Regions from separate parts of the Vibrio panuliri genome, predicted to be linked through region 3. Evidence: predicted binding sites of a transcription regulator. Region 3 holds the regulator's gene; each other region holds the start of a gene.
The links. The regulator PurR, encoded in region 3, represses purine synthesis genes. The targets are predictions, from matches to a motif close to TNANGNAAACGTTTNCNTNA.
Positions count from the first base shown of each region.

Region 1: GZK95_RS00565 (NCS2 family permease) is a predicted target of PurR. The motif match lies at 689-708, and genes of this name have one in related genera.
Region 2: GZK95_RS10335 (NupC/NupG family nucleoside CNT transporter) is a predicted target of PurR. The motif match lies at 1,405-1,424, and genes of this name have one in related genera.

Region 1 covers NZ_AP019654.1:125,449-127,724, forward strand. Annotated here, with positions in the region: gene gmk (guanylate kinase) at 1-413, opposite strand, end outside; purine riboswitch at 760-859, shown strand; gene GZK95_RS00565 (NCS2 family permease) at 924-2,276, shown strand, end outside.
Region 2 covers NZ_AP019654.1:2,290,039-2,292,314, forward strand. Annotated here, with positions in the region: gene GZK95_RS10335 (NupC/NupG family nucleoside CNT transporter) at 63-1,262, opposite strand; gene GZK95_RS10340 (LysR family transcriptional regulator) at 1,474-2,276, opposite strand, start outside.
Region 3 covers NZ_AP019654.1:1,047,752-1,050,027, forward strand. Annotated here, with positions in the region: gene GZK95_RS04795 (TfoX/Sxy family DNA transformation protein) at 1-424, opposite strand, end outside; cyclic di-GMP riboswitch class I at 536-633, opposite strand; gene purR (HTH-type transcriptional repressor PurR) at 784-1,788, opposite strand; gene torD (molecular chaperone TorD) at 1,990-2,276, opposite strand, start outside.

The DNA.
Region 1 (2,276 bases), 920 kb from region 3:
CGAGTGTTGAGGCGGCGCTCTAACTCACCGTTTGATGGTGGTAGGATGAAGATGCTTTTTGCCAATGGCATTTGCTCGCGAATTTGACGCGCACCTTGCCAGTCGATATCAAGAAATACATCGATACCTTTGTCTAGGTTGTCTTCAATCCAAACTCGTGAAGTGCCGTAGTAGTTACCGAATACTTCAGCGTACTCAAGGAACTGGCCTTGCTCAATCAGTTCTTCAAACAGCTCTTTTTGCACAAAGTGATAGTGCACACCATCTTGCTCACCCGGGCGCATGCCGCGCGTTGTGTGAGACACAGATACTTTCATCGCGTATGTTGGATTAGTTTCCAGCATCGCTGAGATCAAGCTAGATTTGCCCGCGCCACTCGGTGCTGAGACGATATATAGAGTACCTTTGCCCATATGTAACGTTCCACATTAGGTTGGATGGTGTCGAGAAGAGTCGACAGTTTAAAGATAGCACTGACCGAGAAGCATCACTTGAGTGGTGAAAAATAGGTCAGAAAAATGGAGGCGAAGAGTAGCACGATCTTAAGGATCATCACAAGGAAAACCACCAATTGACGCCGTTAACTATGATCTTAGTGTCTTGGTCAGTAAAAACCGTCGAGGATGATTTTAGCTTCGATTGAGTATTATGCGTGTTGTTGTGTAACAAAGGGTTTTTTACTGACTTTTTACGCAAACGTTTGGCTAATTTCGTTATCTGGCGCAAAAATCATTGAATTTTTACTCTAAATCAATACAATCCGCGCAAACGTTTACGTGCTGTATATGTCTAGTGAATTGGACTGGATGTTTCTACCACCGAGCCTATCTTGGTGACTACAGTGAATTTTGGTGTACTCACCAAGATTTCTCTATTCAGCATGTGTATCCATCTACTATTTTTACAGTTGCAAAGGTTACATAGTGAGTCTCGAATCTACCCTTAAAGAGCAAAAATCCCCGCAAATTTTAGAGTCAATCTTTAAGATTTCTGAGCGCAAAACCACCGTCAGTACAGAGCTGTATGCGGGTTTTATTACCTTCCTTGCGATGACCTATATTCTCGCAGTCAACCCTGCGATTCTAGGTGGTATTCCTGGTATGGATAAAGGGGCGGTATTTACGGCTACCGCACTGTCAGCAGCGATCGCGACGTTGATTATGGGTATTTGGGGTAACTACCCTGTGATGTTGGCCCCCGGTATGAGCATGAATGGTTTCTTCAAAGGTATGCTGCTTAGCGGATCGGTGGCCTTGGTCTGGAATGAGGCCCTGTTTGGTATCTTCCTGTCAGGCATCATTTATCTGATTCTCTCGATGACCAATATTCGCAAAACCCTGATTGAATCGATTCCAGAAGACCTTAAATTGGCGATCACGGTTTCGCTTGGCATGTTTATCGCCTTCTTAGGTTTGAAAAACGCGGGCATTATCGTTTCTAACCCGATCATCTTGGTTAGTATGGGTGACATTTCTACTCCACAAGTGCTGATTGCATACATCAGTATCTTTATCGCCTTGGGATGTATGATCCGTGATATTAAGCTCGCGACCTTTATTTCATTTGTCTCTGCGATTCTATTGACCATCATTGCTGACTTGCTGATGGGGACCAATAATGCCCCAATGCCTGAGCAGATTTTCTCGATGCCCCCAAGTATTGAAGGAACGTTTGGTGCAGTATTTGATATTTCGGGCTTAACCGCAGACAAGATGATTGATTTGCTGTTTATCGTTTTGATCTTCCTGATTGTCGATTTCTTTGATGGCTTGAGCACCATCGTTGGTGTGGGGCGTGATGCTGGCATTATTGATGATGATGGCAAAGTGCCGAATGCTCGTTCTGCTCTTGTCGCGGATGCTGGTGGTACGGTAATTGGTTCCATCTTGGGGACCACGTCGATTACCGCATTCTCTGAATCGGGTATTGCTTCTTCACAAGGTGCCAAAACAGGTCTGGCGGCAGTGATGGTTGCTGGTTTATTTGCGCTGTCGCTATTTATGTACCCAATCTTCTCGATTTTCTCTGCAGCGATGGTGGCCCCTGCGATGGTGGTGGTCGGTATCTACATGATTGGGCGTTTAGGACAAATTAGCTGGGATCGCAAAGAATCACGTATTGCTACGTTCTTTACGATTATGTTCACGGTTCTCAGTTTCTCGCCTGCAAATGGTATGGCGATGGGTTTCCTGAGTTACAGCTTCTCGATGTTGGTGGCTGGACGCGGTAAAGAAGTGCACCCAGTGATTTACGTGCTCTCATTGGTGTTCTTAGTT
Region 2 (2,276 bases), 1.2 Mb from region 3:
CTATGGAATGACAGAAATAAGGAACGATGAAAGCCAAGTTCCCTACTCGCACTCTTTTGCTCTTAAAGACTCAGAATGACACCCGCTAGAGATGCACTCATTAGGTTTGCCATTACACCCGCTGCAATTGCGCGGAAGCCAAACTTAGAAATAAAAGTACGTTTCTCTGGCACTAAGCTACCTAGACCACCAATCAGCATTGCCATACTTGAGATGTTGGCAAAACCACACAGTGCAAAAGTCACAATCGCTTGTGAGTGCGCGCTAAGCAATGGCTTGGCTTCAATTAGCTGAATAAATGCCACAAACTCGTTCACGACAATCTTGTTACCAATCAATGCACCAGCAATCGTAGCTTCACTCCAAGGCACACCAAGCAACCAGGCAACAGGCGCAAATAGGTAGCCAAGGATCAGCTCGAAGCTCAGCTCAATACCAAATAGCCCACCAGCCCAACCAAGTAGACCATTCAGCAGTGCAATCACACTCACAAAAGCCAACAAAGTCGCACCAACAGCAGCAGCAATACGTAGGCCTGACATCGCACCGTCCGCTAACGCTTCTACCACATTGGTTGCTTTCGCTGTATCTTCGTCTTCAAGCAACACTTCTGGCTTCACTTCTTCACTTTCTGGCATCATGATTTTTGCCATCAGCAAACCGGCAGGCGCTGACATAAATGCTGCAGCAATGAGGTAATTAAGCTCGACACCCAGTGACGCATAACCCACCAAGGTACCACCTGCTACTGATGCAAGACCACATGTCATCACCGTAAAGAACTGAGAGTCCGTCATATGTTTTAGGTAAGGACGCACAACTAAAGGTGCTTCGATCATGCCAACAAAAATGTTTGCTGTTGCAGAAAGGGATTCAGCACGACCAATACCCAAAAGTTTTTGTAGACCACCACCAATTAGGTTAATCACCTTTGGCATCAGGCCAATATGATACAGACCTGAAATCAACGCTGAGAAGAAGACAATAATACCGAGTACGTTGATTGCAAAAGTAAAACCACCTGTCGCGAGACCGCCAAATAGAAACGCAATACCTTCTTGACCGTAGTTGATTAGGTTAGAAACCGCTGCAGTAACGTTACCTAAAGCTTCTTTGCCCGCAGGAACGTAAAGAACAAGCAAAGCAAAAGAGATTTGCAAAGCAAACGCTAATGATACCGTTCGGTAATTAATATTTTTTCTATTTGTAGATAGTAGCCATGCGGTAAGCAAAATAGCCACAATACCAAGGATTGAGTTCATAAAATGAATCCGACAAAAGTGGGGGAATAAGATTGGCGCCGGATAATAACCGCGAAAAAATGAGATGCAAATCACATTTGTTGCAAAGTTGTGGTTTTGAGTGGTTACTTTTAAACCATCAGTGTAACCACATGTTTTATAAAGAGATAAACGATTGCCAAAAACTATTATTTCCAAATGGAAAATATGTTTCTGACTTAAGAAATAATAACTAAACGTTTGGTCGGCTAATATACGGAGCTAATTGAACATCCCAATGGCATGGTGAACCAATCTTTTTTTTGATGAATTCAATGACTGCAGAGGTTTTTTTCGGCATATAGTGACGGCTTGGATAAACTGCATAAAACGGCATGCTTTGGCTCGCGCGCCACTCTGGCAGTAATTGGATCAGCTGGCCTTGTTTAAACTCATCACGAATTAGGTAAGTCGCTAAATAAGCAATCCCCCACCCTGCAACCGCAGCATCACGCACCGCTTCAGCTAAGTCGACAGAATAGTTACCACTCACCTTAACCGCTAGTTGCTGCTCAGTATTGCTAAAACTCCAGTTGGTGTAGTCACGTTCCCAACTGCGATAGATCAGACAATTGTGCTCTGCTAGCTCTTGCGGATGAGTCGGAGCGGCGTGGTGCATAAGATAATCTGGAGAAGCGGCAACGACGAATTGGCAATCCGCAATACGCTGCGCTACGTAGCCCTCAGGCAACCGCTCATTATTGGTGATCCATAGATCAAGCCCTTCTTCGAGCATGTCGACTTTGTAATCAAACAGGTGCACTTCTACCTGCAAATCTGGGTGTTGCGCCCGAAGCTCTTGAATCGCCGGAATAATATGCAAGGTGCCAAATGATTGTGAAAGTCCGATTTTCACTAAGCCTTCTACTTCATCACGTTGACTTTCAATCTCGGTTTGCGCTTCATCGATAGTGAGTACAATCTGTTGGCAATGGCGGAAAAATCGCTCACCCGCTTCGGTCGCCGTAAAACTGCGAGTTGTTCGCTGAACTAATT
Region 3 (2,276 bases):
GCTCAACATTATCGATACCGGCTTTCTTCAGCATTCGCTCAGTCGCTAAGCGAAGGTTCGGTAAATCTTTAATGCGAGTTGGTTTTGTTTCAGCTTGCGCTGATTTCTCAACTTGAGCTTGTGCGTGTGCTTCACGTGCAATCTCAAGCGTTTTGGTGCTATTACTGTACAAATCTTCACTCAGAGCGAAGTATTTAGTGACAACAGGAAACCCACGTTTGTGGTACACGTACGGCTCGAATCCTTGTTGTTTAAACTGCTTGGCGAGAATGCTGTCTGCTCGAATATGAAGCTTATTATTTACAACTAACGCAAACATAGTTTCGTCTGCAAAAATCCCAAACCCACCAAACATAGAGCGAGATTTAATACGACCTAGCGGCTCAAAGAGCCTCATCGAGTCTTTAAGAATTGGTTTGTCCATTCAGTACTTTCTCGGTGTATGTGTATGTCAATACGCCACCAAATCAGGTCCGAAAGATTAGCAGTTATGCAGGAAATAGGAGAATAATCCGTTAACGCGCGCATTTCTACCATCGGCAACCCCGCTACCATACGTCTTATGCTGTGCATAAAAGTTTAGGCCGGAAGCTTTGCGTCCCATCTTTTCAGAATGGTTTGCCCTGTGCGTGACTTAATTTGCCTTGCTAAAGATTAAATACTTCTGTTTCAAAGTATCACCATACTATGAAAGAATTGTGATCTTAATGCAAGAATTAAGTTGGGTAGGAGTCACAATAGCCGACTAATCTCACATCGGCTATTGTTATAATAATCATTGAGTTAAGGTAATTTGGTTACCGTAGAGCGTTCAACGATTTCTGGATGCATTTCAAATACGCGTTTGTCATGCTCTTTGTCTTTAATGCGTTCAAGTAAGATTTCGAAGGCATTTTTACCAACACGACGTTTAGGTTGGTGAACCGTTGTCAGTGGTGGCGAGAAGTACTCAGCAAGCTCGATATTGTCATAACCAATCACAGACATATCTTCAGGAATACGGATACCTTTCTGTTGCAGACGACTCATTAGACCAAGGGCCATGGTGTCATTGAAACAGAAAATTGCTGTTGGGCGTTTATCCATCGCTGCGATTTTATCTGCCGCTAGCACAGCAGTATCACACTCGAAGTTACCTTCTAAGATCCAATCTTCATTTACTGCCAAGTTCGCTTCATTCATCGCGCGCTTGAAGCCTTGAATTCGTTCCTGACAGGCTGCTTTTTCAAAGTGACCGCTTAGACAAGCGATGTCTTTGTGACCATGATCGATTAGGTATTTGGTAGCAAGATAGCCACCTTCTTCCGAGTTATCGATGATCTTATCCGCTTGAGAACTCTCCGGACCCCAATCCATAACTACTTTTGGAATGTCTTTGTGGCGGTCCAGCATTTCACTCAGTTCTTCTGTTAGGTCAGAACACATCACCAAAATACCATCGACGCGTTTTTCAGCGAGCATGCGAATGTAATCGCGTTGCTTTTCGTAGATACCACCGGTATTACATAGGATAAGTGTGTAACCTTGGCGGTAGCAGTAGCTTTCTACACCATCGATGACTTCAGAAAAGAATAGGTTAGTTGATTGCGTCACCAACATACCAATTGTGCGGGTACTGTTGCACTTTAAGCTACGCGCAACAGCGCTTGGCGCGTAGTTTAGTTCAGTGACGGCTTCCATCACGCGCTCTTGAGTTGCTTCCGCAACAAAACGCGTTTTGTTAATAACGTGTGAGACTGTCGTGGTTGATACGCCGGCAAGGCGAGCAACATCTTTAATAGTGGCCATAAGGTATGATCCTTTCTATAGCTGCCACATGGCTATTCACATTTTTGAATAAAACTGGCAGAAAGTAATAGAAATACAAAAACCGCTTTTTTACAGCGGTTTGTACTTGTTTGGTCTTTTTATCGTTTGCGGCTTCGATTTTAGACCGCATCGCCGCCAGTAGCAAACGAAAAACCCGCTCTCATTTTATGAGAAGGGGTGTTATTCCTCTTCACCCACTAAATAGGCGCAATCCAATTCAAGGAATGCCACCAGCAGTGAGGCCACAGAAGAGTAAAAACCAAAAGCGTCGAGTGTTTGACTTTTCGCTGTGAACTTTGGCACCCAATTTAGAATGTGCTGACGAATAAACGCTTCTTGCTCGATCAACGCATCATTGAGGTGGCGCTCTTGCTCCAACTCATTTGAGCGAATAATCATATTGCCCAACAGATCAAGTTCAATTGCGATATGGTCAGCAGGCTCATTTAAGTCCTGATTTACCGCCA